Regions from separate parts of the Streptomyces sp. NPDC000348 genome, predicted to be linked through region 4. Evidence: riboswitches for the same ligand, from Rfam matches in the RefSeq annotation. Region 4 holds a riboswitch; each other region holds the start of a gene.
The links. Region 4 has a riboswitch for cobalamin ahead of ACFY3N_RS09860 (energy-coupling factor ABC transporter permease). Riboswitches for the same ligand answer to the same signal wherever they lie in the genome.
Positions count from the first base shown of each region.

Region 1 (6,849 bases), on a different contig from region 4:
CCTGGGTACCGCTATGCGGACGAGGGGTTACGACCGCGCCGCACCCTGCCCTAGATTTCCTGCGCACTACCGCCGGTGATCAGTGAGGGGACGGGAGCCGTCTGATGTCGCAAGCCCCAGAAACCAGAGGAGGGCCGGTGGTGACGCCCGTGCGCGTCGTCATCGCCCTCTGTCTCGTCGCACCGTTCGTGGCCATGCTGTGGGTCGGGTCCTACGCGAAGACCGACCCGGTGCTCGTCGGCATCCCGTTCTTCTACTGGTACCAGATGCTGTGGGTGCTGCTCTCCACCGCCCTGACGATGGTCGCGTACAAGCTCTGGCAGCGTGACCAGCGCGCCCGCTCGGCCGCGAAGGGCGGTGCGTCGCGGTGAACGACGGCGTGAACGGCGTGGCGCTCGCCGTCTTCATCTTCTTCTTCCTGCTGGTCACGGCGATGGGCTTCATGGCCGCGCGCTGGCGCAAGGCCGAGAACGAGCACAGCCTCGACGAGTGGGGCCTGGGCGGGCGGTCGTTCGGGACCTGGGTCACCTGGTTCCTGCTCGGCGGCGACCTGTACACCGCGTACACCTTCGTCGCCGTGCCGGCGGCGATCTACGCGGCGGGGGCGGCCGGCTTCTTCGCGGTGCCGTACACGATCCTGGTGTACCCACTGATCTTCACCTTCCTGCCCCGGCTGTGGTCGGTGTCGCACAAGCACGGCTATGTGACGACGTCCGACTTCGTGCGCGGCCGGTTCGGCTCGAAGGGGCTGTCGCTGGCCGTCGCGGTCACCGGCATCCTGGCGACGATGCCGTACATCGCGCTCCAGCTGGTCGGCATCCAGGCCGTGCTGGACGTGATGGGCGTCGGCGGCGGCGAGGACACCAACTGGTTCGTCAAGGACCTGCCGCTGCTGATCGCCTTCGGTGTGCTGGCGGCTTACACGTACTCGTCGGGTCTGCGGGCCCCCGCGCTGATCGCGTTCGTGAAGGACACGCTGATCTACGTCGTGATCGCGGTGGCGATCATCTACATCCCGATCAAGCTGGGCGGTTTCGACGAGATCTTCGCCTCGGCGAGCGAGGCGTACGGCCAGACCAACCCGGCCACGGGCGCGCCGCGCGGTGCGCTGGTGCCGGGCGAGGCGGGCCAGTGGACGTACGCCACGCTGGCACTCGGCTCGGCGCTCGCGCTGTTCATGTACCCGCACTCGATCACGGCGACGCTGTCCTCGCGCAGCCGTGAGGTGATCCGCCGCAACACCACGATCCTGCCGCTGTACTCCCTGATGCTGGGCCTGCTGGCGCTGCTCGGCTTCATGGCGATCGCGGCCGGGGTCGAGGTCAGCAACGGCCAGCTGGCGATCCCGCAGCTGTTCGAGAACATGTTCCCGGACTGGTTCGCGGGCGTGGCCTTCGCGGCGATCGGCATCGGCGCGCTGGTGCCGGCGGCGATCATGTCGATCGCGGCGGCGAACCTCTTCACCCGCAACATCTACAAGGACTTCATCAAGCCGGACGCCACGCCCAAGCAGGAGACCCAGGTCTCCAAGATCGTGTCCCTGCTGGTGAAGGTGGGTGCGCTGGCCTTCGTCCTGACCATGGACAAGACCGTCGCGATCAACTTCCAGCTGCTCGGCGGCATCTGGATCCTGCAGACCTTCCCGGCGCTGGTGGGCGGCCTGTTCACCCGCTGGTTCCACCGCTGGGCGCTGATCGGCGGCTGGGCGGTCGGCATGGTCTACGGCACGGTCGCCGCGTACGGGGTGGCCTCGCCGACGCAGAAGCACTTCGGCGGGTCGTCCGAGGAGATCCCGGGCATCGGCGAGATCGGCTACATCGGCCTCACCGCGTTCGTGATCAACGTCCTGGTCACGGTCGTCCTGACCTTCGTCCTGAGGGCCGTGAAGGCGCCCGAGGGCGTCGACGAGACCGAGCCGCAGGACTACACGGCGGACGCGGGTGACCCCGGTGTCCAGGTGGAGCTTCCGCCGGCCACCGCGGGCAGCAGCCACTGACGCCCGGGACGCGGGGCGACGGGCCGCCGGAGAAATCCGGCGGCCCGTCGTCGTACCCGTCCGGCAGACTCCCCCCATGGACATCGTCATCCGGCCGGTGGAGCCCGGCGAGCACGAGGAACTCGGTGAGATCACCGCGCAGGCCTATCTGCTGGACGGGCTGCTCGACTTCGGGGAGAACGACGCGTACCTCGGTGAGCTGCGGAACGTGGCGAAGCGGGCGACGGCCGCCGAGGTGCTGGTCGCCGTGGAGGACGGGGCGGTGCTGGGCGGGGTGACCTTCGTGCCGGGCCCCGGGCCGATGGCCGACATAGCGGGGCCGGGCGAGGCGGAGATCCGGATGCTCGCGGTCGCCCGCGCGGGCCGGGGCCGGGGCGCCGGGGAGGCCCTGGTGCGTGCCTGCGTCGACCGGGCGCGGGCCGTCGAGGGGTGCGTGCGGGTCGTGCTGTCGACCCAGCGCACCATGCGCTCCGCCCATCGCATCTACGAACGGCTGGGTTTCGCCCGCAGCCCGGAGCGTGACTGGAACCCCCTGCCGGACCTGGACGACATCACTCTGCTCACCTACGAGTTGACGCTCTGACACCTCCGCGACACAACATATGGGGTTGTCGGCGGCACCCGGCACAAGATGTATGCTCATGCTCGCTGTCGCCGCAGGGGAATCCGGTGTGAGTCCGGAACTGTCCCGCAACGGTGTACCCATGCCCGCGCACGCGTGTGCACGGGCGTCAGTCCGAGGACCTGCCGACAGTGCGCCCGGCCGTCCGGTCCGGGTGCGTGGACGTCCGGGCCTCGCGGAATGGGCCGGTGGACGCGGCGCCGCGTGCGCTCGTGTGCTGCCCCCTGCCCTCTTCGAGGCCCCGTGCCGAGCGAGGGAGAGCCCCACGTGACCATCGCGCCAGCCGATCCGGCCTCAGCGATCGACGCGACCGAGGAGAGCGGCGGCCCCGGTGCCGCGCTGCTGCGGACCCTGACCGAGCTGACCGCCGACCTGCCGGACGCCGACCCCGGCCGGGTCGCCGCCGCCGCGCTGCGCGGCCGGTCCGCCGCCGCGGGCTCCGACATCACCGCGGAGCTGCGGGAGCTGGCCACCGAGGCGGCGGCCGGGCTCATCTCCGAGGACCCGGCCTACTCCCGGCTCGCCGCCCGGCTGCTGACCATCGGCATCCGCGCCGAGGCCGCCTCACAGGGCGTCACCTCGTTCACCGGGTCCGTCGCGACCGGGCACCGCGAGGGTCTGATCGCCGACCGGACCGCCGAGTTCGCCCGGCTCCACGCGGCCCGCCTGGACGCGCTGATCGACCCCCGGGCCGACGACCGCTTCGGCTACTTCGGCCTGCGCACCCTGCACAGCCGCTACCTGCTGCGGCACCCGGTCACCCGCAAGGTCGTCGAGACGCCCCAGCACTTCCTGCTGCGGGTCGCCACCGGTCTCGCCGAGGACGACAGCGTGCGCTCGCTGGACGAGGTCGCCGCGCTGTACGGGCTGATGAGCCGCCTGGACTACCTGCCCTCCTCCCCCACGCTGTTCAACTCCGGCACGCGGCACCCGCAGATGTCGTCCTGCTACCTCCTCGACTCCCCCAAGGACGAGCTGGACTCGATCTACGACCGCTACCACCAGGTCGCCCGCCTCTCGAAGCACGCCGGCGGCATCGGCCTGTCCTACTCCCGCGTCCGCGCCCGGGGTTCGCTGATCCGCGGCACCAACGGCCACTCCAACGGCATCGTCCCGTTCCTGAAGACGCTCGACGCCTCGGTCGCCGCCGTGAACCAGGGCGGCCGGCGCAAGGGCGCGGCGGCGGTCTACCTGGAGACCTGGCACTCCGACATCGAGGAGTTCCTGGAGCTGCGCGACAACACCGGCGAGGACGCCCGCCGTACGCACAACCTGAACCTCGCGCACTGGGTGCCGGACGAGTTCATGCGCCGGGTGAACGCCGACGCGCCCTGGTCGCTGTTCTCCCCGGCGGACGTGCCCGAACTGGTCGACCTGTGGGGCGAGGAGTTCGACGCGGCGTACCGGGCCGCCGAGGCGAAGGGCCTGGCGAGGAAGACCCTCCCGGCCCGCGAGCTGTACGGCCGCATGATGCGCACCCTCGCGCAGACCGGCAACGGCTGGATGACCTTCAAGGACGCCGCCAACCGCACGGCGAACCAGACCGCCGGGCCGGGCCGTGTCATTCACTCCTCGAACCTCTGCACGGAGATCCTGGAGGTCACCGACGACGGGGAGACGGCGGTCTGCAACCTGGGATCGGTCAACCTCGGCGCCTTCGTGGAGCGGGGGGACATCGACTGGGAGCGCCTCGACGAGACGGTGCGCACGGCCGTGACGTTCCTCGACCGGGTCGTCGACATCAACTTCTACCCGACCGAGCAGGCGGGCCGCTCCAACGCCAGGTGGCGCCCCGTCGGTCTCGGCGCCATGGGGCTGCAGGACGTCTTCTTCAAGCTGCGGCTGCCCTTCGACTCCCCGGAGGCGAAGGCGCTGTCCACGAGGATCGCCGAGCGGATCATGCTCGCCGCGTACGAGACCTCCGCCGACCTCGCCGAGCGGGACGGGCCGCTCCCGGCCTGGGAGGAGACCCGTACCGCCCGGGGCGTGCTGCACCCCGACCACTACGACACCGACCTGACCTGGCCGGAGCGCTGGGCGGCGCTGCGGACGCGGATCGCCACCGTCGGGATGCGCAACTCGCTGCTCCTCGCGATCGCGCCCACCGCCACCATCGCGTCGATCGCGGGCGTGTACGAGTGCATCGAGCCGCAGGTGTCCAACCTGTTCAAGCGCGAGACGCTGTCCGGGGAGTTCCTCCAGGTCAACTCGTACCTCGTCGACGACCTGAAGCGGCTCGGCGTGTGGGACGCGCGCACCCGTGAGGCGCTGCGCGAGGCGGGCGGCTCGGTGCAGGACTTCACCTGGATCCCCGAGGACGTGCGGCGGCTGTACCGCACCGCCTGGGAGATCCCGCAGCGCGGTCTGATCGACATGGCCGCCGCGCGCACCCCGTACCTGGACCAGGCCCAGTCGCTGAACCTGTTCCTGGAGACGCCGACCATCGGCAAGCTCTCCTCGATGTACGCCTACGCCTGGAAGCAGGGCCTGAAGACCACGTACTACCTGCGCTCCCGCCCGGCGACCCGGATCGCCCGCGCGGCCCGCGCCTCCGTCCCCGTCCCGCAGGCGGCCGACCCCGAAGCGGTCGCCTGCTCCCTGGAAAACCCCGAGTCCTGCGAGGCCTGCCAGTGATGACCACGAAGAACCTGCTCGACCCCGGCTTCGAGCTGACTCTCCGCCCCATGCGCTACCCCGACTTCTACGAGCGCTACCGGGACGCCATCAAGAACACCTGGCACGTGGAGGAGGTGGACCTCCACTCGGACGTGGCCGACCTGGCGAAGCTCAGCCCCGAGGAGCAGCACCTGATCGGCCGGCTGGTCGCGTTCTTCGCGACGGGCGACTCGATCGTGGCCAACAACCTGGTGCTGACCCTGTACAAGCACATCAACTCCCCGGAGGCGCGGCTCTACCTGTCGCGGCAGCTCTTCGAGGAGGCGGTGCACGTCCAGTTCTACCTGACGCTGCTCGACACCTATCTGCCGGACCCGGACGACCGCGCGGCGGCCTTCGCGGCGGTGGAGAACATCCCGTCCATCCGGGAGAAGGCCGAGTTCTGCTTCCGGTGGATGGACTCGGTGGAGACGATCGACCGGCTGGAGACGCAGGCCGACCGCCGCCGCTTCCTGCTGAACCTCATCTGCTTCGCCGCGTGCATCGAGGGCCTGTTCTTCTACGGGGCGTTCGCCTACGTCTACTGGTTCCGCGGCCGGGGTCTGCTGCACGGTCTGGCGACCGGCACCAACTGGGTGTTCCGGGACGAGACGATGCACATGTCCTTCGCCTTCGACGTGGTCGACACCGTGCGCAAGGAGGAGCCGGAGCTGTTCGACGAGCAGCTGGGCCGGCAGGTCACCGACATGCTGCGCGAGGCGGTCGAGGCCGAGCTGCAGTTCGCGCGCGACCTGTGCGGGGACGGGCTGCCGGGCATGAACACCGAGTCGATGCGGCAGTACCTGGAGTGCGTCGCCGACCAGCGGCTGGTACGGCTGGGCTTCGCTCCGGTGTACGGCTCGGAGAACCCGTTCTCCTTCATGGAGCTCCAGGGCGTCCAGGAGCTGACGAACTTCTTCGAGCGGCGCCCGTCCGCGTACCAGGTCGCCGTGGAGGGCACGGTCGACCTGGACGAGGACTTCTAGACCGCCGTGCGCCCGGGTGCCGCCCCGCCGTCACGCCGCTCGTGCGGTGCGGCGGGGGGCGGCGCCCGTCGCCGGGCGGGAGACCGCCGGCCCCTCGCGGCGCTCGGCGGCGGCGCGGGCGGCCTCGGCCCGCTCGATCTGCCGGTCGATCCGCCGCTCGCGCGCGATGCCGATCAGGGCGGGCCAGGTCATGAAGACGAACAGGCCGAGAACGGCCACCATCGCGATCAGTGCTTCCCACTGCGTCGTATCCATGGACACCACTGTCCCGCCCGATGCTCCTTACCGGCAGTGGCAGGACTGCCGCGCACCCTCGATTTACTGCCAACGGCACGGCACACTGGAGCCATGCTCCAGAACGTGGCCGCCGTCCTCCTCGACGGCGTGAATCCCTTCGAACTAGGCGTCGTCTGCGAGGTCTTCGGCGTCGACCGCAGCGACGACGGGCTGCCGGTGTACGACTTCGCCGTCGCCTCGGCCGACGGCCCCTCGGTGTGCACCAACACGGGCTTCTCCCTCCAGGTCGAGCACGGTCTGGAGCGCCTCGAGACGGCGGACCTCATCGCCGTGCCCGCCGGTGCCTCCTACGT
Region 1 is NZ_JBIAZD010000001.1:179,151-185,999, forward strand. Features, by position in the region: gene ACFY3N_RS00890 (DUF3311 domain-containing protein) at 105-371, shown strand; gene mctP (monocarboxylate uptake permease MctP) at 368-1,996, shown strand; gene ACFY3N_RS00900 (GNAT family N-acetyltransferase) at 2,073-2,579, shown strand; cobalamin riboswitch at 2,592-2,763, shown strand; gene ACFY3N_RS00905 (ribonucleoside-diphosphate reductase subunit alpha) at 2,886-5,252, shown strand; gene ACFY3N_RS00910 (ribonucleotide-diphosphate reductase subunit beta) at 5,252-6,259, shown strand; gene ACFY3N_RS00915 (hypothetical protein) at 6,290-6,514, opposite strand; gene ACFY3N_RS00920 (GlxA family transcriptional regulator) at 6,608-6,849, shown strand, end outside.
Region 1: linked by a shared signal. The riboswitch ahead of ACFY3N_RS00905 (ribonucleoside-diphosphate reductase subunit alpha) and the one ahead of ACFY3N_RS09860 (energy-coupling factor ABC transporter permease) in region 4 are both predicted to bind cobalamin.

Region 2 (6,849 bases), on a different contig from region 4:
CGAGCACCCCGACACCTCCTTCTGCGAGACGGCTCAGCGCGCCCTCGCGCAACAGGTCGTCGCGGCACGCCGTCCGTACCTGGACACCCCGTTCCGCACCGACTCGCACGCCGGTCGGCTGACGAGCAGCCGGGTGTCGTTCACCGGCTTCCCTCTCGTCTCCGGTGGGGAACTGCTCGGCGTGCTGTCGCTGACCACGCGCTTGGCGCTGCCCGGCACCGTCCTCGCCACATTGGAGAACATCGCCGACCAGATAGCCATCGGCACGCAACAGGACCGCCTGCTCAACCGCCTCAGTGAGGCGACCCGTGCCCTCGAACGCCCCCTGCTCCCACCCCGGCTGCCCGACCTGCCCGGCTTCGACCTCGCCGCCCGCTACGAACCGTTCAGTGAGGGTCTGCACATCGGCGGTGACTTCTACGACGCCTTCACCGCTCCCGACGGCCGCCACGTCCTGGTCCTCGGCGACGTCTGCGGCAAGGGCCCCGACGCGGCCGCCATCACCGGCCTGGTCCGCCACACCCTGTGGGCCGCCGCCCAGCACACCAGCAACCCCACCCACGTCCTCAGCCTGATCAACAACGCGCTGCGCCGCCAGAACACCCCCTTCTGCACCCTCATCTACGTAGTCATCGACACCACCCACACGCCCACCCGCCTCCGGATCGCCAGCGCCGGCCACCCCGCACCGCTCCTGCGCCGAGCGAACGGCGAGACCGCACCGCTGGAGACACGAGGCGCCCTGCTGGGCGTACTGGAGACGCCACGCCACCCGGTCACCGAAGCGGAACTGCGACCCGGCGACACCCTGGTGCTCTACACCGACGGCTTCACCGAGGGAGCCGGCGCCGCAGACCAGCGGACCCCGGAAGACCTCGCTGCCGTCGTCGCCTCCCTGCCGCCGACCGATGCGCCGATTCCCGCCGAGAACGTAGCCACCGCACTGATGGACGACGCCCACCGCTGGTGGGGCGAACGGCTGCGCGACGACCTCGCCGTTCTGACCCTGACCGCAACTGGCGACCCACGGCCCGCCCGGGGAGACCGCCGACACGAGCACCGGTGACGACACGGAAAGCCCTCCGACGACCGGCCCGGGACGCTGTCAGCCCTCGGCCGGGGTGAGGCGACGGCAGGTGCCCTCGACCCACTCACCGATCATTTCGGAATGAGGTTCGGAGCCGTCGCAAGCAGATGATGCCGCAGGGGAGTTGGAGCGGTCCGAGGCGGAGGTCGGCCCGTATCGCGCAGCGGGTCCGCAGGCGTTTGAACCGGTGGAGCCAGGCGACGGCGCTCGACGACCCACCCGGCCCTGTCCAGGCCGGACCCGTGGGCGGCGCCCTTGGGCGCGGTCTTCGGTGTGATGCCACGAGCGCTGAAATGATCAGTTGGTGCTGTGTCCCGTGACCGAGCGCACGAGCCGACCGTACGACGGACTTGATAGTCTCCATGGGCCAGTCGAGCCACACCCGAGGCCAGGGAATCCGGTGCGAATCCGGAACTGACGCGCAGCGGTGAGGGGGACGGGCGGGGCACGACGCCACTGGGAGACCGGGAAGGCGCCCCGACCGGACGAACCCGAGTCCGAAGACCTGCTGGCACCTTCGCGCCCCCGGCGCGGAGGGACGTCCGTAGGCCAGGCTCCGCGTACGAGCCCCGACCCCAGAGGCATGCCCGTGCTCCGTACCCCCGCCCTTCTCCGCACCCCGGCGCTTCTCCTCGCGTCCGCCCTGCTGCTCACCGCCTGCGGCTCCTCCGGCGACGACGATGCGAAGTCCGAGGAGACCTCCGCCGCCGGCTACCCGGTGACGTTGGACAACTGCGGTGACGAGGTCACTCTGAAGTCGGTGCCGAAGCGGGCCGTCTCCCTCAATCAGGGCACCACGGAGATTCTGCTCTCCCTGGGACTCGCCGACCGCATGGCCGGTACGGCGACCTGGACCGACCCGGTGATGAAGGGGCTGGGGAAGGCCAACGCGTCCGTGCCGCGTCTCGCCGACAACAACCCCTCCTTCGAGGAGGTCCTGGGCGCCGAACCCGACCTCGTCACCGCCTCGTTCGTCTCCACCCTCGGCAAGGGCGGGGTCGCCACCCGCGAGCAGTTCGAGAAGTTGGGCGTGCCCACGTACGTCTCGCCGTCCGATTGCTCCGAGGGCAAGGACAATGACAGCGGCGGTGACGGATCGCGCAGCGAACCGCTCACCCTCGACGCCGTCTACGGCGAGATACGCGACCTGGCCCGCGCGTTCGGCGTGCAGGAGCGCGGCGAGAAGCTCGTCGCCTCGCTGAAGAACCGGGTGAGCGCGGCCACCGCCGGACTGCACGCATCCGACGTCTCCCTCATGTACTGGTTCGCCAACTCCCAGTCGCCCTACCTCGCCGGCTGCTGTGGCGCACCCGGCGCCATCACCCGCGCCGTCGGTGCCGAGAACGCCTTCGCGGACACCCACGACGAATGGCCCCGGATCAACTGGGAGACCGTCGCCGAACGTGACCCCGACGTCATCGTGATCGGCGACCTGACCCGCAAGCAGCAGACCGCCGAGACCGCCGCGGCCAAGATACGCTTCCTGGAGACCAACCCCGCCACCCGCAATCTGACCGCCGTGAGGAAGAAGCGGTACGTCCTGTTGAGCGGGCAGGCGATGAACCCGTCCATCCGCACCATCGAGGGCATCGAGAAGGTCGCGGCCGGTCTGCGCGGCTTCGGGCTCGCCGAGTGAGCGTCCGCACCCTGCTGCTGCCGGCCGGCGGACTGGCCGCGCTGCTCGCGTCGATCGCCGTGGCCGTGACGATCGGCCCCGCCGACATCTCCACCGGTGACGTCTGGGCGTCCGTGGCGGCCCATCTCGGCCTCGGCGAGAGCGCGCCGGCACCGCTGCGGGACGGCATCGTATGGAACCTGCGCATGCCCCGCACCCTCCTCGCCGCCGTGTGCGGCGCCGGGCTCGCGGTGTGCGGGGTGGTGATGCAGTCGCTGCTGCGCAATCCGCTGGCCGATCCCTTCGTCCTCGGGGTGTCCTCAGGCGCTTCGACGGGCGCGGTCGCCGTGGTCGTGCTGGGGGTGGGCGGCGGGGTGGTGTCCCTGTCGGCGGGTGCCTTCCTCGGGGCGCTGCTCTCCTTCGCGCTCGTGCTGCTGCTCAGCCACACCCTCGGCGGCAGCACCGACCGGGTCGTCCTGTCCGGGGTCGCGGCCATGCAGCTGTTCTCGGCGCTGACCTCCTTCATCGTCCTCACCTCGGCGGACGCGGAGACCACCCGGGGCGTGCTGTTCTGGCTGCTCGGCTCACTCACCGGCGCCGACTGGGGCCAGGTACTGCTCTGCACCGTCGTCCTGACGGTGGTCCTCGTCGTCTGCCTCGGGTACGCGAGCACGCTGGACGCCTTCGCGTTCGGTGACGAGGCCGCCGCCGGACTCGGGGTCCGGGTCGCCCGCACCCGTCTGGTCCTGCTCTGCGCCACCGCACTGCTCACCGCCGCGCTGGTCAGCTGTGCCGGTGCGATCGGCTTCGTCGGCCTGGTCCTCCCGCACGCCACCCGTGCCCTCACCGGCGCGGGCCACGTCCGCCTGCTGCCGGTCACGGCGCTGACCGGGGCGGTCTTCCTGGTGTGGGCGGACACCCTCGCCCGTACCGTCCTCGACCCCCAGGAGGTCCCCGTGGGCGTGGTGACGTCCCTCATCGGCGTGCCGGCGTTCGTGGCCGTGCTCCACCGCGGACGGAGAAGGACGTGACCGGCCTGGACGCGGACCGCGTCGTACGGCGCCTCGCCGACCGGCTCGTCGTCGACGGCGTCACCCTCACCCTGCGCCCCGGCGAGACCGTCGGCCTGCTCGGCCCCAACGGCTCGGGAAAATCCACGCTGCTGAGGCTGATGGCCGGGGTCCTCGCACCCACCGCCGGAGTCGTGACGCTGGACGGGCGCCCACTCGCCGAGGTCGGCCGCCGCGCCACCGCCCGCCGGATCGCCACCGTCGAGCAGCACGCCCACACCCAGACCGAACTGACCGTCCGGGACGTCGTCGCCCTCGGCCGCATCCCGCACCGCCGCGCCTGGTCGCCGCCGACGGCGGCCGATGCGGAAGCCGTTGCCGAGGCTCTGCGGCGCACCGGACTGACCGACCGGGCCGACCAGTCCTGGCACACCCTCTCCGGTGGCGAACGCCAACGCGCCCAGATCGCCCGCGCCCTCGCCCAGGAACCCCGCGAACTCCTCCTCGACGAACCCACCAACCACCTCGACATCCAGCACCAGCTCGACCTGCTGGACCTCGTGGCGAGCCTGCCCGTCACCACGGTGATCGCCCTGCACGACCTCAACCTCGCCGCGATGTACTGCGACCGCCTGCTCGTCCTGCGCGACGGCCGCACCGTCGCGGAGGGCACCCCGGCCGAGGTCCTCACTCCCGCTCTCATCGAACAGGTCTACGGCGTTCGCGCCGAGGTCACCCATGTCCCCGACCGCCCCGTGATCCGTTTCCTGCGCCCGGCGGTCCGGGACGGACACCCCCCGAAGAGGAATGTGACGAGCGATGCCTCGACAGCGCCCTGAAGCAGCGGGCACGAAGCACACCACCGCCGAACCGGTACCGTGCCGTGCCGTCGTCTGCCGGGGCTGCTGCTGCGGAACCCCGAAAGTCGCCGGCGTGGATCACGACCGACAGCTCGCACGCCTGGCCGAGGAGGTACTCGTACGCGTCTCGGACTGCCTCGACGTGTGCGAACACGCCAACGTGATCGTCGTCCAGCCCTCCGCTGCCGCACGGGCCGCCGGCGCTCGTCCGGTCTGGCTCGGTCTCGTCAACGACTGTGACGCCACCGAGGACATCGCCGCCTGGATACAGGCCGGCGGCCCTGGTGTCGCTCCCTGCCCCGACATTCTTGATCTGTACGTGTTCACCCCGCCCCGGAGAGCGCGAGGAGCGTGAGGGCGGTCCGTCGGCGGTCAATCGCGTCGATCGAGGCGGATCCGTGTCGAGCACGGTATCGCTCACCCGAAGAACTGGCGTGCTCCGACCCGCCATCTCGGCCGCCGCGAGCACATGGGTCACACCGTCCAGGCCATCGCCGGTCTGCTGTCCCCCCAGCAGACCGCGGACCTGACATCAGCACGACCGATGTGAACGCCGGGCCCCGCCGCGATTCTCAACGCCTCCCTGCTTGCCGTGCACGAGCTCGTTGGACAGCGCGGGAAGAGGGCCGCCCCAACTGTCGAGGAAGTACACGGATGTGACTCGAAGGTCACCCGGACGCGTTATGAGAGCACCCAGTGATCGTCCACGTCAGCACATCCGCCATGAACATCCCTTCCGGCGCGGAAACTACGCGGTGCCCCCCGAACCTCACTCCGGAACCCGCGAGAACACCCGCGCCAGACGATCTCGTGCCAACGATCACCCCGCCTGCTAGCGTGAGGACTTTACCGGCGCATCACACCGGTCCCACTGAACTGCGGAAAAGAGCTTGGCGGAGCATCAGCCCGCGACAATCGAATTCTGATCAATTTTGAAACTTGCATTAACACTTTCGATTGCATCACCTTGCCTATAGAACACGGTAATTGAACACGGGGGTGCGTATGGACGAACAACTGACTGCCTTGGCGACGGCAGCCGCAACCACGGTGATGAACTCACTCGCCACCGATGCCTGGGAACGGGTGCGGACGCTGGTCGGACAGCTGTGGCACCGTCCGGAGCAGGTGGCCGCCGTGGAAGAGCAACTGGAAGACGCCCGTGAACTGCTCCTCAGCCCGGCCCATGAGGACGACGCGCTCGACCTCGCCGCCGCTTGGCGGTTGCGGTTCCGTCAACTGCTCGCCGCTGACGAGACGGCGGCACGGGCTCTTGCCGAGATTGTCGCCGAACTCACCGCCGAAACAGGTGAAGACGGCACGCAGGAGTGGGAAGCCCAGCGGAGTCCGGAGATGCGGGCGCAAGCCGGCGGCGACGCACAGGTGTACCAGTCCGGCCGCGACATGACGAACATCAGGCTTCCATGACGTCCCGCAGGGATGGCGGGGAGATGGCCGGGGACGTCGAGCTGCATGCCTGGGCCACTCAGCGTGGCACCGTATATCAGTCAGCGGGGGGCATGGTCGTCGTCCACGGCGGCGTGAACCACCACCGGCACGAGCACCATCACTCAGGCGGCGAGGAGTCCGTACGGACCACCACCCCCTCGACGGTCGAGGAGTGCCCGTACCCCGGACTGCGCGCATTCGGCAGGGACGAAGCGGAGTGGTTCTTCGGCCGGGAAGTCCTCGTCAGCAGGATCATGAACCAGCTTGAGCTCTGTCTGACCGATCACAGTCCGCTGGTCGTCGTCGCTCCCTCCGGTGCGGGCAAGTCTTCGCTGCTACGTGCCGGGCTGCTTCCCGAGCTGGCCAAGGGCCAGCTGCCCGGATCCCGGCGCTGGCCACAACTGCTGTTGACCCCCACCGCTGATCCGCTCGAGGCGCTCGTCTCCGGCCTGAGCAGACTCACCGGATCCGAGGAAGCACTGGTCGCGGATGCCATGGAAGCCGGTCCCGGCAGCCTGAGCACTCTGATACGTGAGCGGCTCGAACTTCCGCCGGAGAGCCGGGTGGTGCTCGTCGTGGACCAGCTGGAGGAGCTGTTCACCCTCTGCCAGGACGATTCCGTACGCCGCAGTTTCGTTGACGTGCTCGTCGGCCTGGCCGGTACGGATGAGCCCGTCATCCTGGCCGTCTACGGTCTGCGCTCGGACTTCTACAGCTCTTGCACCGCGTTTCCCCACCTGCGTGACGCCCTGATGAACCGCCAGGTCATCGTCGGCTCGATGAGTGACGACGAGGTGCGCAAGGCGGTGATCAAACCAGCCGCGCGGA
Region 2 is NZ_JBIAZD010000009.1:249,562-256,410, forward strand. Features, by position in the region: gene ACFY3N_RS19895 (SpoIIE family protein phosphatase) at 1-1,066, shown strand, start outside; partial or broken gene ACFY3N_RS19900 (IS5/IS1182 family transposase) at 1,152-1,374, opposite strand; cobalamin riboswitch at 1,439-1,615, shown strand; gene ACFY3N_RS19905 (ABC transporter substrate-binding protein) at 1,671-2,723, shown strand; gene ACFY3N_RS19910 (iron chelate uptake ABC transporter family permease subunit) at 2,720-3,733, shown strand; gene ACFY3N_RS19915 (ABC transporter ATP-binding protein) at 3,730-4,551, shown strand; gene ACFY3N_RS19920 ((2Fe-2S) ferredoxin domain-containing protein) at 4,532-4,927, shown strand; gene ACFY3N_RS19925 (hypothetical protein) at 5,578-6,000, shown strand; gene ACFY3N_RS19930 (NACHT and WD repeat domain-containing protein) at 5,997-6,849, shown strand, end outside.
Region 2: linked by a shared signal. The riboswitch ahead of ACFY3N_RS19905 (ABC transporter substrate-binding protein) and the one ahead of ACFY3N_RS09860 (energy-coupling factor ABC transporter permease) in region 4 are both predicted to bind cobalamin.

Region 3 (6,849 bases), on a different contig from region 4:
CTGTGGCATGGCCGTGACGACCTCGGCGACGGCGGCGGCCTCGTACTCCTCGGGTTCCGGGTGGGCGAGCGACCAGGCGTCGCACAGGGCGACCCAGCCGCGCAGCACGGCGCTGTCGTCGCGGTCCCAGGCGCGCAGCCGCCAGCCCGGGCGGGCGCTGTCGCCGTGCACCTCGATGAGGCCGGCCAGGCGGGCGGTGTCCCAGTCGGCGCGGACCTGAGCGGGGGTCAGGCCCAGGGCGCGGGCCGCCCGTTCGGCGGTCGCGTCGGAGAGGGTGGCCTTGCCGTCGGCGGTGGCGCTGTCCCCGCCGGGGCCGAGGGCGGCGTCGGCCCAGCGGGCGACGCGGGCCGCGGCGGCCAGACCGGAGCGCGCCATTCTGGCCAGCTCCGCCGGTGCCGGAGTGCCCTCCGGGGGGCGTGGCGCGGGGCGGCGCGAGCGCCGCTGGTTCATCGCTCTGGGGGCGGCGGCCAGGGGTCGCGGGCGGACGAGTCGAAGCCTGGAGTCGCGCGGGATACGGGACGTCACGGGTGCAGTCTTCCGGTTGACGGTCCGAAAACCCAAACGGAATGCCGACGAGGCCGCCGGGACGGCTCGCGTCTCGGCCCCGGATGCGGTCGGAGGGAGGGATTCAGGCCACTGGTACGGCCATAAACGGAATACTCGGCACCGGCTGTCCGGTGCTCTCTCCGCGCGGTCACATCAGGGGGGTGAGGAAGCGCCGCAGCGCCTCTTCGTAGGCCTGTGGGTCGGCGTTCCACATCGCGCCGTGCGGGGCGCCCCTGACGGTGTGCAGGGTGATGGTGTTCGGGTGGTCGGCGGCGAGGCGGCGGGAGAACCGCCAGGGCGCCACCGTGTCGTCGGGACCGTGGAAGATCTGCGTGGGGACCGCGATCCGGTCCAGGTGGGTGGCGCCGGGCCGGCGGTCGCCGTACAGGCCCGTGCGTCCCTGGGCGGCGCGGACCGCGAGCGGCAGCAGGGCGCCCGGGGTGTGCCGGGCCGCGGCGAGGGCGCGCAGGGTCGCCTCCCAGCTGAGCACCGGGGAGTCGAGGACGAGGCCGGCGACGCGTGCGCGCACCTCGGAGCGGGCGGCGGCGCGCAGTGCCATGGTCGCTCCGGTGGACCAGCCGTACAGGACGACCTGCCGTGCGCCGGAGTCCACGGCGTGGTGGAGCGCCGCGTCGAGATCGCGCCACTCGGTCTCGCCGAGGTGGTTGAGGCCGTCCGGGGAGCGCGGCGCGCCGGGGTCGCCCCGGTGGGCGGGGGCGAGCACCGGGAAGCGGTGGCGGTGCAGGAACTCCATGAGGTTCATGGTGTGTTCCCGGGTGGTGCCGAGGCCGTGGACGGCGACCACCCAGGTGTCCCGGGCACCCGGCACGAACCAGGCGGGCAGGGGGCCGAGTTCGCCGGGGATGATGAGGTCGGTGTGGTCCAGGCCGAGGGCGCTGCCCGGGTCGCCGACGTACAGGTTCGGGGTGAGCCGGGCGCGGTCGCCGGGCTCCAGGGTGCCGTACGTGACGCGTTCGAGGCGGCGTACCACGGTGTCGGCGGAGTCCGGGGTGCCGGGCAGCACGGGTCCGACGACCGCGTGGAAGTCGTCACCGGTCAGGCCGTGGCGTCCGGGCCGCAGGGTGGCGAAATCCCTGGTGAGGGCGACCTGGCCGGCGGCGGTGGCGTGGACGGTGAGTCCGGGTTCGGTGGGCAGGGGCCCGCCCGGGGGGATCCTGAGCGCGGCGTCGCTGGCGAACCGGCCGGCGGCCACCGCGGCGGCGCCGGCCCCTATCACGGCGGTGACGGCGACGGCCGTCGCTCTGGCAGTGCGCACGTTCTCCAGTGTCATGTCGGAACGTGTACCCGGCCAGTGGGAGTGGGCACGGCGGGGTCGGGCGGCGCCCGCGCGTTTCCTGTCCGCGGGAGGGCGTCACGCGGGCGTGGGGTCCCGGGGCGGGGTCCTCGCCCCCGCCGCCCCTTCCCTCCCCCACTCTCGACTTCGCTCGAGCGGGGGGACCCCCATCGTCCCCGGTGGCCGCGCCCCGGCCCCCCTCCGGCCCCGCCGGGTCAGCCCCGCTGCCCGTACCCCCGCATGCGTTCCCCCGCCTCCGCCAGTTGCCCCGGGGTCAGCAGGTGCGGGGACAGGCCCGGGACGGACGACGCGGTCAGCCAGAGGCGGCACATCCATTCCAGCTGGGCCGTGCGGTCGTAGGCCTGGGCGAGGGTGGTGCCGTGGGTGACGGTGCCGTGGTTCTGCAGGAGGCAGCCGGTGCGGCCGTCGAGGGCGCGGAGCATGTTCCCGGCCAGTTCGTCCGTGCCGTACGTCGCGTAGCGGGCGACCCGGACGGGTCCGCCGAGCGCCGCCGCCATGTAGTGGATCGGCGGCAGCTCGTCGACGAGCGTGGAGACGGCCGTCGCGTGCACGGCGTGCGTGTGCACGACGGCGTGCGCGCCGGTCGTGCGGTAGACCGCGAGGTGCATGGGCAGCTCGCTGGTGGGGACGAGGGAGCCGAGGACCTGCCGGCCGGTGAGGTCGACGCCCGTCACGTCGTCCGGCGTCAGCCGGTCGTACGGCACCCCCGACGGCGTGACCAGGACGGTCCCGCCGACCCGCACCGAGACGTTGCCCGAGGTGCCGACGACGAGTCCGTCGGAGACGGTCCGGCGCGCGGCCTGGACGAGCTCCGTCCAGGCGTGCGCCTCCTCCTCGCGCACGCGCCTCCCCCGCGCCTCCCGCCCGTCCCGGCCGCCGTCCCCGGCGCCCCCCGCTTCCCGCCCGCTCCACCGCTGCTCAGCCATGCCGTGATCCTGCCAGGCGGCCCGCCCGCCGTGGGCCGTCCGTACGGCGCGGCGGCGGCACCGCCGTTCGGCGGAGCACCCACCCCCTCTTACGGTCACTCCGATGCCCATTCCAGTTCATCTTCCGTTCACCCTGGTTACCTACGTTCGACCAGCCAATGACCTCGAACGATTGCCTGGGTAAATGGAAAGCTTCTCGCTGATCCTCGCGATTGTGGTGGTAACCGCACTCGCGTTCGATTTCACGAACGGTTTCCACGACACCGCGAACGCGATGGCAACGACCATTTCGACCGGTGCTCTCAAGCCCAAGGTCGCGGTGGCCATGTCCGCCGTACTGAACCTTGTGGGCGCCTTCCTCTCGGTGGAGGTCGCCAACACGATCTCCAAAGGACTCGTCGACGAGTCCGGCATCCGTCCCGAGGTCATCTTCGCCGCGTTGGTCGGTGCGATCCTCTGGAACCTCCTGACCTGGCTGGTCGGTCTGCCGTCCAGCTCCTCGCACGCCCTCATGGGCGGTCTGATCGGCGCCACCGTCGCCTCCGCCGGCCTCGGCGCGGTGCACGGCGACGTCCTCGTCACCAAGGTCCTGATCCCCGCGATCGCCGCCCCGCTGGTGGCCGGAGTCGCCGCGATGTTCGCCACCCGGCTGACCTACCGCCTGGGCGCGAAGGCCGACGGCAAGGCCTCCGCCAAGGGCTACCGCGCCGGGCAGATCGCCTCCGCCGGCCTGGTCTCCCTGGCCCACGGCACCAACGACGCCCAGAAGACGATGGGCATCATCACCCTCGCCCTGGTGGCCGGCGGCACCCTCGCCCCCGACTCGGACCCGCCCCTGTGGGTCATCCTCTCGGCGGGCGTCGCCATCGCGCTCGGCACCTACCTCGGCGGCTGGCGCATCATCCGCACCATGGGCAAGGGCCTGACCGACCTCCAGCCGCAGCAGGGCTTCGCCGCCCAGACCAGCGCCGCGACGGTCATCCTGGCCTCCTCGCACCTCGGCTTCTCCCTCTCCACCACGCATTCCGTTTCCGGTTCCGTGATGGGCGCGGGCCTGGGCCGCAAGGGCGGTGTCGTCCGCTGGTCGACCGCCACCCGGATGTTCGTCGCCTGGGGTCTGACGCTGCCGGCGGCGGCCCTGGTCGCGGCGCTCGCCGAGTGGGTCTGCGGCTTCGGCGACTGGGGCACCGCCATCGTGGCCGTCTTCCTGGTCGCCTCCAGCGCCGCGATCTGGAAGATCTCCCGGCGCGAGGTCGTCGACCACACCAACGTCAACGACCACGGGGGTCCGGACGAGGAGCCGTCCGGCGTGGTGACGCAGGCGATGGCCGCGGTGACCCCGCCCCCGGCGGGCACCGTGAGCGAGGAACTCACGGCCACGATCACGGCCACCGCCGACCCGGCACCGCCGGCGAAGACCACCGTCTGACCGCGCCGACCCGGCACGAAGGAAGAAGAGCACCATGAAGATCGACTGGGCGGCCCTCGGTTCCGTCTTCGGCGTCAGCCTCGTAGTCACCGTGGCCCTGGTGGGCCTGTTCACCCTCGGCATCAACGGCCTGTCCCGCCAGGAGCGGGCCGCCGCGCAGGGCGGGTCCGCGGCCCTGGCGGTCGCCGCCGCCTACGCCTGCTTCGCGGCGTGCGCGGCGGCGGTGGGGTACGGGATCTACCTGATCATGGCCTGATCGCAGAACGTCTCCGTCCGGCGGGCGGTGCGGGAGCCCCGGCTCCCGCACCGCCCGCCCGCGTGTGCGGCACCCCCGCCCGCGGTTCACCCACCGGAGCCCCGCTGTGGGCCTCAGCACACTTCAGCCTCGCAGGTCAACGGCAGGTTGACGGCCCTTCCGGGGCCGTGGTGGACTGCCTCAGCCACTACGGCGGCAGGAGAGGAAGCCGGTGCGATTCCGGCGCGGTCCCGCCACTGTCACCGGGGTGAACACCCCGGGAGCCAGGAACTCTCACCGCCGGTCTCGTCGAACCAGGGCGTGGACACCCTGAGTGAGGACATAACGCCATGCGCGGCTGCCTGCCGAGGTCGATCAGCGACGCTCCGCCCCACCACGGGGCCCTCCTCTCCGGATCCTCGGCCGGCTGAGCCATGGGTGCCGATCGCGTGTTCGCGTACGGCGCCGCCGCCGGCCTCCTGGGCGACCTGCTGCTCGGCGACCCCCGCCGGGGACATCCGGTCGCCGCTTTCGGGCGGGCCGCGGCCGGCGTGGAACGGGTGCTGTGGCGGGACGACCGGGGCCGGGGCGCGGTGCACACCGCCGTCTGCGTCGGCGGGACCGTCGCGCTGGGAGGCCTGGCCGCACGCCTCGTGCGCTCCTCCCCCGCCGCCTCCGCCGCCCTGACCGGCGTCGCCACCTGGGCCGTCGTGGGCGGCACCTCGCTGGCCCGTGAGGCCCGCGCCATCGGGCGGGCGCTGGAGGCCGGGGACGTCGAGGCGGCGCGGGCGCGGCTGCCGCACCTGTGCGGCCGGGACCCGCAGGCGCTGGACGCCGACGGGATCGCCCGCGCGGTGGTCGAGTCCGTCGCCGAGAACACCTCCGACGCCGTGGTGGGCGCGCTGGTGTGGGGTGCCGTCGCCGGGGTGCCGGGCCTCCTCGGGTTCCGGGCCGTCAACACGCTGGACGCGATGGTCGGCCACAAGTCCCCGCGTTACCGCCGCTACGGCTGGGCCTCCGCCCGCCTCGACGACGTCGCCGGGTGGCCCGGGGCGCGGCTGACCGCCGTACTCGCCGCGCTCGCGGGACCGGACCCGCGCGGGGCCGTGCGGGCGTGGCGCGCGGACGCGGCGAAGCATCCGAGCCCCAACGCTGGGCCCGTCGAGGCGTCCTTCGCGGGCGCGCTCGGCGTACGGCTCGGCGGGACCCTCTCCTACGGCGGGCGGGTCGAGCACCGGCCCGTCCTCAACGGCGGCGGGCGTGCCGTCGCCGTGTCCGACATCGACCGGGCGGTACGGCTCTCGCGGCGGGTCGGCTGGCTCGCGCTCGGGGCCGGAGCCGCCGCGCGGAGCCTGAGGAAGGGGCGTGCATCGTGAACGGTGGGGGGCTGCTGGTCGCCGGGACCACCTCGGACGCCGGCAAGAGCGTGGTGACCGCCGGGATCTGCCGGTGGCTGGTGCGGCAGGGTGTCAAGGTCGCGCCGTTCAAGGCGCAGAACATGTCGCTGAACTCGTTCGTGACGCGGGAGGGCGCGGAGATCGGGCGGGCGCAGGCCATGCAGGCCCAGGCCTGCCGGATCGAGCCGACCGCGCTGATGAACCCGGTGCTGCTCAAGCCGGGCGGCGAGCAGTCCAGCCAGGTGGTGCTGCTGGGCAAGCCGGTCGGCGAGCTGAGCGCGCGCGGGTACCACGGCGGGCGGCAGCAGCGGCTGCTCGGCACGGTGCTGGACTGTCTGGAGCGGTTGCGGGGCACGTATGACGCGGTGATCTGTGAGGGGGCCGGCAGCCCGGCCGAGATCAACCTGCGGCGCACGGACATCGTGAACATGGGCATCGCCCGGGGCGCCGGACTGCCGGTCCTGGTGGTCGGCGACATCGACCGGGGCGGCGTCTTCGCGTCCTTCTTCGGCACCGTCGCGCTGCTCTCCCCCGAGGACCAGGGGCTGGTCGCCGGGTTCCTGGTGAACAAGTTCCGGGGCGACGTGTCGCTGCTGGAACCGGGCCTTGACATGCTGCACGGCCTGACCGGGCGGCGGACGTACGGCGTGCTGCCCTTCCGGCACGGGCTCGGCATCGACGAGGAGGACGGACTCAGGGTGTCGCTGCGCGGCGCCGTGCGGGAGTCCGTGGTCGCCGCGCCGGTCGGCGAGGACGTGCTGCGGGTCGCCGTGTGCGCGGTGCCGCTGATGTCCAACTTCACGGACGTGGACGCGCTCGCCGCCGAGCCGGGTGTCGTGGTGCGGTTCGTGGACCGGCCCGAGGAGCTCGCCGACGCCGACCTGGTGGTCGTACCGGGCACCCGCGGGACCGTGCGGGCACTGGAGTGGCTGCGGGAGCGCGGGCTCGCGGACGCGCTGGAGCGGCGGGCGGCCGAGGGGCGGCCCGTGCTCGGGATCTGC
Region 3 is NZ_JBIAZD010000005.1:377,898-384,746, reverse strand. Features, by position in the region: gene ACFY3N_RS13545 (hypothetical protein) at 1-450, opposite strand, end outside; gene ACFY3N_RS13540 (alpha/beta hydrolase) at 695-1,822, opposite strand; gene ACFY3N_RS13535 (class II aldolase/adducin family protein) at 2,056-2,787, opposite strand; gene ACFY3N_RS13530 (anion permease) at 2,972-4,216, shown strand; gene ACFY3N_RS13525 (hypothetical protein) at 4,251-4,472, shown strand; cobalamin riboswitch at 4,627-4,765, shown strand; gene ACFY3N_RS13520 (cobalamin biosynthesis protein) at 4,886-5,827, shown strand; gene ACFY3N_RS13515 (cobyric acid synthase) at 5,824-6,849, shown strand, end outside.
Region 3: linked by a shared signal. The riboswitch ahead of ACFY3N_RS13520 (cobalamin biosynthesis protein) and the one ahead of ACFY3N_RS09860 (energy-coupling factor ABC transporter permease) in region 4 are both predicted to bind cobalamin.

Region 4 (6,849 bases):
CCCGCACTCGGGCACGCGGTCACCTCGCTCGACCCGGCCGAGGCGCCGAACGCCACCGCCCGCCGTGAGGTCGAGAAGATCAATTTCGCGCTCGCCGCCGGCAACAACACCCTCCTCCACCTCGACGACATCCAGCACACCTCGCCCGAACTGCTCCAGAAGTTCATCCCGCTGTGCGACGCCACGCGCCGGATGGAAGGCGTGTGGGACGGCGAACCGCGCACCTACGACCTGCGCGGCAAGCGGTTCGCCGTCTGCATGGCCGGCAACCCCTACACCGAGTCCGGCGAGGCCTTCCGGGTCCCGGACATGCTGGCCAACCGCGCCGACGTGTGGAACCTCGGCGACGTCCTCACCGGCAAGGAGGACGTCTTCGCGCTCAGCTTCGTGGAGAACGCCCTCACCGCCCACCCGGTGCTCGCCCCGCTCGCCTCCCGCGACCGCGCCGACCTCGACCTGCTGATCCGCCTCGCCGAGAACGACCCCACGGCCCGCGCCGACCGCCTCACCCACCCCTACGCCCCCACCGAACTGGACCGCGTCCTGGCGGTGTTGCGCCACCTCCTCACCGCCCGCCGGACCGTCCTCACCGTCAACGCGGCCTACATCGCCTCCGCCGCCCAGTCCGACGACGCCCGCACCGAGCCCCCGTTCCGGCTCCAGGGCTCCTACCGCAACATGAACAAGATCGCCCAGCGGATCCAGCCCGTCATGAACGACGCCGAACTGACCGCCGTCGTCGACGACCACTACACGGCCGAGGCCCAGACCCTCACCACCGGCGCCGAGGCGAACCTGCTCAAGCTCGCCGAGCTGCGCGGCACCCTCACCCCCGACCGGTCGGCCCGCTGGGCCGAGCTGAAGGCCGCCCACGTCCGCACCCGGACCCCGGCCGGCCCCGACGAGGACGCCCTGACCCGCGCGGTGGCCGCCCTCGCCCTCCTCGGCGACCGCATCGCCGCCGTCGAGTCGGCCATCGTCCGCGCCGCCGGCGCGCGCCGTCCGGCCGCCGGCCCGGACTCCCGGCACGCGGCCCGGCGGCCCCCGGAGGGCACCGACCGGCCGTCCGCACCCCGGTGATCGCGCCGGCGGAGGGCCGACCGAGCGCCCTCACGGGACGTGCGCGTCACCACCGGCGGTGGACGTGGCCACCAGGGCCGCCAGTTCCTCCGGGGAGCGGGGACCGGCGGCCGCGCCGCTCACCAGCCCCTGCGCCCGGAGCAGCCGCCCGACCGCCACGCCCCACGGCAACCGCAGCCCCGCCGCCGCGAGGAGGTCCGTACGGGCCAGCACGTCGGCCGCCGGGCCGGTGTGCGCGCCCGACGGGGTGAGCAGGGCCGCGTCGTCGGCCCAGCGCAGGGCGAGGTCCACGTCGTGGGTGGCCATGACGACCGTGGTGCCGTCCTCGCGCAGACCGTCGAGGGTGGCGAGCAGCCGCTCCTGCCCGTCCGGGTCGAGGCCCGCCGTCGGTTCGTCGAGGACGAGGACGCGGGGCCGCATGGCGACCGCGCCCGCGATCGCCGTCCGCTTGCGCTGCCCGTAGGACAGCAGGTGCGTGGGACGGTCGGCGAGTGCGGTGATGTCCAGCGCGGCCAGCGCCCGGGCCACCCGGGCCCGCACCTCGGCGTCGGGCAGCCCGAGGTTGAGCGGCCCGAACGACACGTCCTGGCCGACCGACGCCGCGAACAACTGGTCGTCGGGGTCCTGCACCACCAGTTGCACGGTGGTGCGCAGCGCCGTCAGCCCTTTGCGGTCGTAGCGCACCGCCCGGCCCTCGACGGTCAACTCGCCCCCGATCGGGCGCAGTCCACCGCTCAGCAACCGCATCAGCGTCGTCTTGCCACTGCCGTTGCGCCCCAGCAGGGCCAACGAGCGCCCCTCGCGCACCTCGAAGTCCAGACCGCTGAGCACGGCCGGACCGTCCTCGTAGGCGAAGGACGCGCCCCGCAGGGCCACCAGGACGGTCTCGCTCACGACAACGGCCTTTCCAGTACGAGGGTGAGGGCGGCCAGCGCCGCCAGGAGCGCCACGCTCAGCGCCGTGAACCGGACGGAGACGCGGGCCTCGGGCACCAGCACGCGCAGGGTGCCGTCGTAGCCGCGTCCGGCGAGCCCGGTCTGCAGCCGCGCCGCCCGGTCGAAGGACCGCACGAACGCGGTCGCGCCCAGAGCGCCGAGGGACCGCCAGGTCGCCGCGCGGGTGGTGTGCCCGAGCCGGGCCGCCTGGGCCTCCCGGACGCGGCGCACCGAGTCCAGCAGCAGGAAGCTCATCCGGTACGTCACCAGCGCCACGTCCACGAGCGGAGCCGGCACCCCGGCCCGCACCAGGCGCGGCAGCAGGTCGGACATCGGGGTGGTGAAGGCGAACAGCAGCACGCCCAGCGAGGCCGCCGACGTACGCAGCAGCAACTCCCCGGCGCGCAGCGGCCCGTCCCCGGCCCAGGACACGAACCCGGCCGGTCCGCCCACCCGCACCAGCAGCGGCAGCGCCCCGGTGACGCAGAAGCCCAGCGGCACCCGGTACGCCCGCCACAGCCGCCGGCCCGGCACCCCCGCCGGGCCGAGCAGCGCCGCGAGCGCCGTCACCAGCACCAGGGCCGCGCCCGGCCACGGCGGCAGCGAGATCGCCAGCACGGTGAGCCCCAGCCCCAGTACGGCCTTGTCCACGGGATGACGGCGGCGCCAGCGACTGCTGTGCGCCGCCGCGTCGATCGGCAGCACGTGGCGTCAGCCCCGCCGCCGTGCCGCGGCCCCGCGGCCCTCACCGGCTTCGCCGCCCCCGTCGCCGGCCCGCCCCCCGGCCGTGGCATCCCCGCCGTCGCGCGCGGCGGACGGACCGCCGCCGGCGTCCGGGGCCGGGCCGGCCTGCGGCCCGGTCCGCTCCAGCGCCCGCGCCTCGCCCTGCCGCCGCCCGCGCCGCAGCCCGAAGTAGTACGCGAGGACGCCCGCGCCGAGCGCCGCCTGGAGGGCGAAGAGCGCCGACTCGATCTCGCCGGACGGCGGTTCGTACAGCGGTGAGAACCAGGGCTCGTACTCCGGGTCGATCTCGGTGATCGCCGTCTCGGCCTCGGCGTCCGCGCCCGTGAACGGTTCCTCCTTGTGGTCGCCGAGCCCGAACACCAGCGGGAGCACGGCGAGCGCGGCCACCAGCACCAGCAGCAGCGTGTTGATCCTCGCGTTGCGGCTCATCGGGCCACCGCCCCGGTGGAGTCCGCCGGCTTCCGTCCGGCCGCCGGGGCGACCAGCACCCCGAGCCGCGTCAGCTCGCCCTTGCTCGACTGCACCAGCATGCGCGTCACCAGCACGGTCAGCAGCCCCTCGCTCACCGCGAGCGGGAGCTGCGTCACGGCGAAGATGGAGCCGAACTTGCCCAGGGCTCCGAGGAATCCGCTCCCCGGGTCGGGGAAGGCGAGCGCCAGCTGCACGCTCGTCACGCAGTACGTCGACAGGTCGGCGACGAACGCGCCGAAGAACACCGCCACCATCAGCGGCACGTCGAAGCGGCGCAGCAGCCGGTAGAGGCCGTACCCGGCCCAGGGACCGACGACCGCCATCGAGAAGACGTTGGCGCCGAGCGTGGTCAGCCCGCCGTGGGCGAGCAGCAGCGCCTGGAACAGCAGGGTGATGGTGCCCAGCACCGCCACGGCCGGCGGCCGGAACAGGATCGCGCCGAGCCCCGTGCCGGTGGGATGGGAGCAACTTCCCGTGACCGACGGCAGTTTCAGCGCGGACAGGACGAACGTGAACGCTCCCGACGCGCCCAGCAGCAGCGTGCTCTCGGGATGTTCCCTGACGTCACGGACGAGCGACCGGGCTCCGTGGACGACGAACGGCGCCGACGCGACGCCCCAGGCGACCGCGTGCGCCGGAGGCAGAAAACCCTCGGCAATGTGCATGGCTCAGCAGACCCTCTCCAGCACCTCGTGGATGGTTGACGCGCCTTGGCCGGTCTCCTGGCTGACGGGTACCACCGCCCGTGCTCCGCCTTCCCGGGTCCCTGGGCCCTGGCGTCACATTCCCGTCGTCCGCCCGAAGGGCGGGTCGCGCGGCGTCTGGCGCGTGCGATCGCAAGGCGCCGGAGCGCCCTCGTGGCGGAGCCACGTGGGCGATTCGGCAACGTGGCGAGCGTGCGTGCCAGGCGTCGCGCGGCAGACGGGAATGTGGCGCCAGGGCCCTAGGACCCAGTGGCCGTCCGCGAGGACTGGAGCCGGACTTCCCGATCACAGTGGCGAGGGCCGCACCGGTATCGCACCGATTTCCCGTCACCAAGGCGTGGCGACAGTAGTGCCCGTTCCGGTCCGGTGACAAGCGGCCGCCGGGGGCGCGCGGGCGGCGCCCGGCGGCTCGCACCCCGGCGCACATCTGCGCACTTGACACGAGCGGTGGCGCCCTCCGGGGCGGGGGAGTGGGAGGCCGCCGTCCTGGGCAGTACCTTGCTGCAATTAATATGCAACAACGATTTTCAGGCAACAGGGATGTGAGGTTCGATGACGACCCGACGTATACGGGGTGCCGCCGCCGCGGTCGCGATGGCCGGTGCGGTCAGCGCCTGCTCGGCACCGGGCGACGGCGGCGCGGACGGCGGGGCGTCCGCCGACTCCGTCGTGATCGGGGTCCCGTCCGAACCGGACACCCTCAGCCCCCTGCTCGGCTACGGCAAGGACGGCAACTCGAAGATCTTCGACGGGCTCCTCGCCCGGGACGCCGACATGAAGCTGAAGCCGGCCCTGGCGAAGGCGCTCCCCGAGATCACGGACGGCGGCCGCACCTACACGTACACCCTGCGCGACGGCGTGAGGTTCAGCGACGGCGAGCCGCTGACCGCCGACGACGTGGTCTTCACGTACCGCACGGTCCTGGACGACAGGACCAACAACACCGCCAGGAGCGAACTGGACGCCATCGAGGAGGTCCGGGCCGACGGCGACGACAAGGTCGTCTTCACCCTCGACCGTCCCTACGCGGCCTTCGCCGCCCGCACGGTGCTGCCCGTCGTCCCCGAGCACATCGCGGGCGGACAGGACCCCAACACCGGGTCCTTCAACACCGAGCCGGTCGGCACCGGGCCGTACGTCCTCACCGGCTGGAGCAAGGGGGAGAAGCTCACCTTCAAGGCCAATCCGGACTACTGGGGCGGCGCCCCGAAGGTGAAAAAGCTCACCATGGCGATCATCACCGACGACGACGTCCGCGCCACCCGGCTGCGCTCCGGCGACCTCGACGGCGCCACCCTCCCGCCCAACCTCGCCGCCACCTTCGAGGACGACGACGGCAGGAAGACCTACCGGGCGACGTCGTACGACTTCCGCGCCGTCACCCTCCCCACCGGCAACCCGGTCACCGGCGACACCGCGATCCGCCGCGCCCTCGACCTCGCCGTGGACCGCGAGGCCATGGTCGACAAGATCCTCGACGGCGCCGGCCGCCCCGCCTACGGGCCGCTGCCCCTCGACGACCCCTGGTTCGCCGAGGACATCGAGCGCTCCCAGGACCTCGACGAGGCCAGGAACATCCTCGACGAGGCGGGCTGGAGGCCCGGCGAGGACGGCATCCGCGCCAAGGACGGCCGCCCCGCCCGCTTCACCCTCCACTACCCCTCCGGCGACAAGGTCCGCCAGGACCACGCCCTCGCCTACGCCTCCGACGCCAGGAAGGCCGGCATCGACGTCGAGGTGGAGAGCGCCACCTGGGAGGTCATCGAACCCCGGATGAGGCACGACGCCGTCCTCGCCGGCTTCGGCAGCACCGGCGACCCCGACTTCGGCCTCTACACCCTGCTGCACTCCTCCCTCGCCGGCGACGGCTTCAACAACATGGCCCGGTACGACGACCCGGCCGTGGACGAGGCCCTCGACACCGGCCGCCGCAGCCAGGACCCCGGGGACCGCAGGGCCGCCTACGACACCCTCCAGCGCGAACTGGTGAAGAACCCCGGCTACACCTTCCTCACCCACATCGACCACATGTACGTCCTCGCCGACCGCTGGAAGGACCTCACCACCCAGACCGAACCCCACGAACACGGCTTCGCCAGCGGCCCCTGGTGGAACCTCGAGGACTGGCAGCCCGCCGCATGACCGCACTCCCCTGGGGAGAGATGGCCCGGCTCACGGCACGGCGGGCCCTGTTCGCCGTGCCCGTGCTCCTGGTCGTCACCTTCGGCGTGTTCGCCGTCGCCGCCGCCTCCCCCTTCGACCCCGTCAAGGCGTACGCCGGCACCGCCGCGCTCGGCGCCGACCAGGAGACCCTGGACCGGCTGCGCGAGAACCTCGGCGTGGACCGGCCGTTCACCGCCCGCTGGTGGGACTGGCTGACCTCCGCGTCCGGCGGCGACCTCGGCCACTCCACCGTGATGCGCCAGCCGGTGGCCGAGGTGATCGGCGAACGCCTGGTCTGGTCGGCCCTGCTGTGCGCCGTCGCGTTCGCCGCCGCCGTCCTGCTCGGCACTGTGCTCGGCGTCCTGGCCGCCCGCCGCCCCGGCTCCCTCCTGGACCGCGCGGTCACCTCCCTCGCGTACGTCCTGGAGGCCGCCCCGGTCTTCTGGACCGCCCTGCTCGCCGTCTGGCTGTTCGCCCTCGAGCTGGACGTCCTCCCGGCCGGCGGCCTCACCGACACCGGCAGCGACCGGGTCACCCTCGGCCAGGTCACGAGCCACCTGATCCTGCCCGCCGGCGTCCTCGCCGTCTCCCAGCTGCCCTGGTTCACGCTCTACGTCCGTCAGGGCGTCGGCGACGCCCTCGCGGAGGACCCGGTGCGCGGCGCCAGGGCCCGCGGCCTGAGCGAACGCACCGTCCTGCTCGGCCACGCCCTGCGCTCCGGACTGCTGCCCGTGCTCACCCTGATCGGCTCC
Region 4 is NZ_JBIAZD010000004.1:35,870-42,718, forward strand. Features, by position in the region: gene ACFY3N_RS09840 (DNA repair ATPase) at 1-1,080, shown strand, start outside; gene ACFY3N_RS09845 (energy-coupling factor ABC transporter ATP-binding protein) at 1,111-1,974, opposite strand; gene cbiQ (cobalt ECF transporter T component CbiQ) at 1,971-2,720, opposite strand; gene ACFY3N_RS09855 (energy-coupling factor ABC transporter substrate-binding protein) at 2,727-3,188, opposite strand; gene ACFY3N_RS09860 (energy-coupling factor ABC transporter permease) at 3,185-3,895, opposite strand; cobalamin riboswitch at 3,925-4,284, opposite strand; gene ACFY3N_RS09865 (ABC transporter substrate-binding protein) at 4,487-6,076, shown strand; gene ACFY3N_RS09870 (ABC transporter permease) at 6,097-6,849, shown strand, end outside.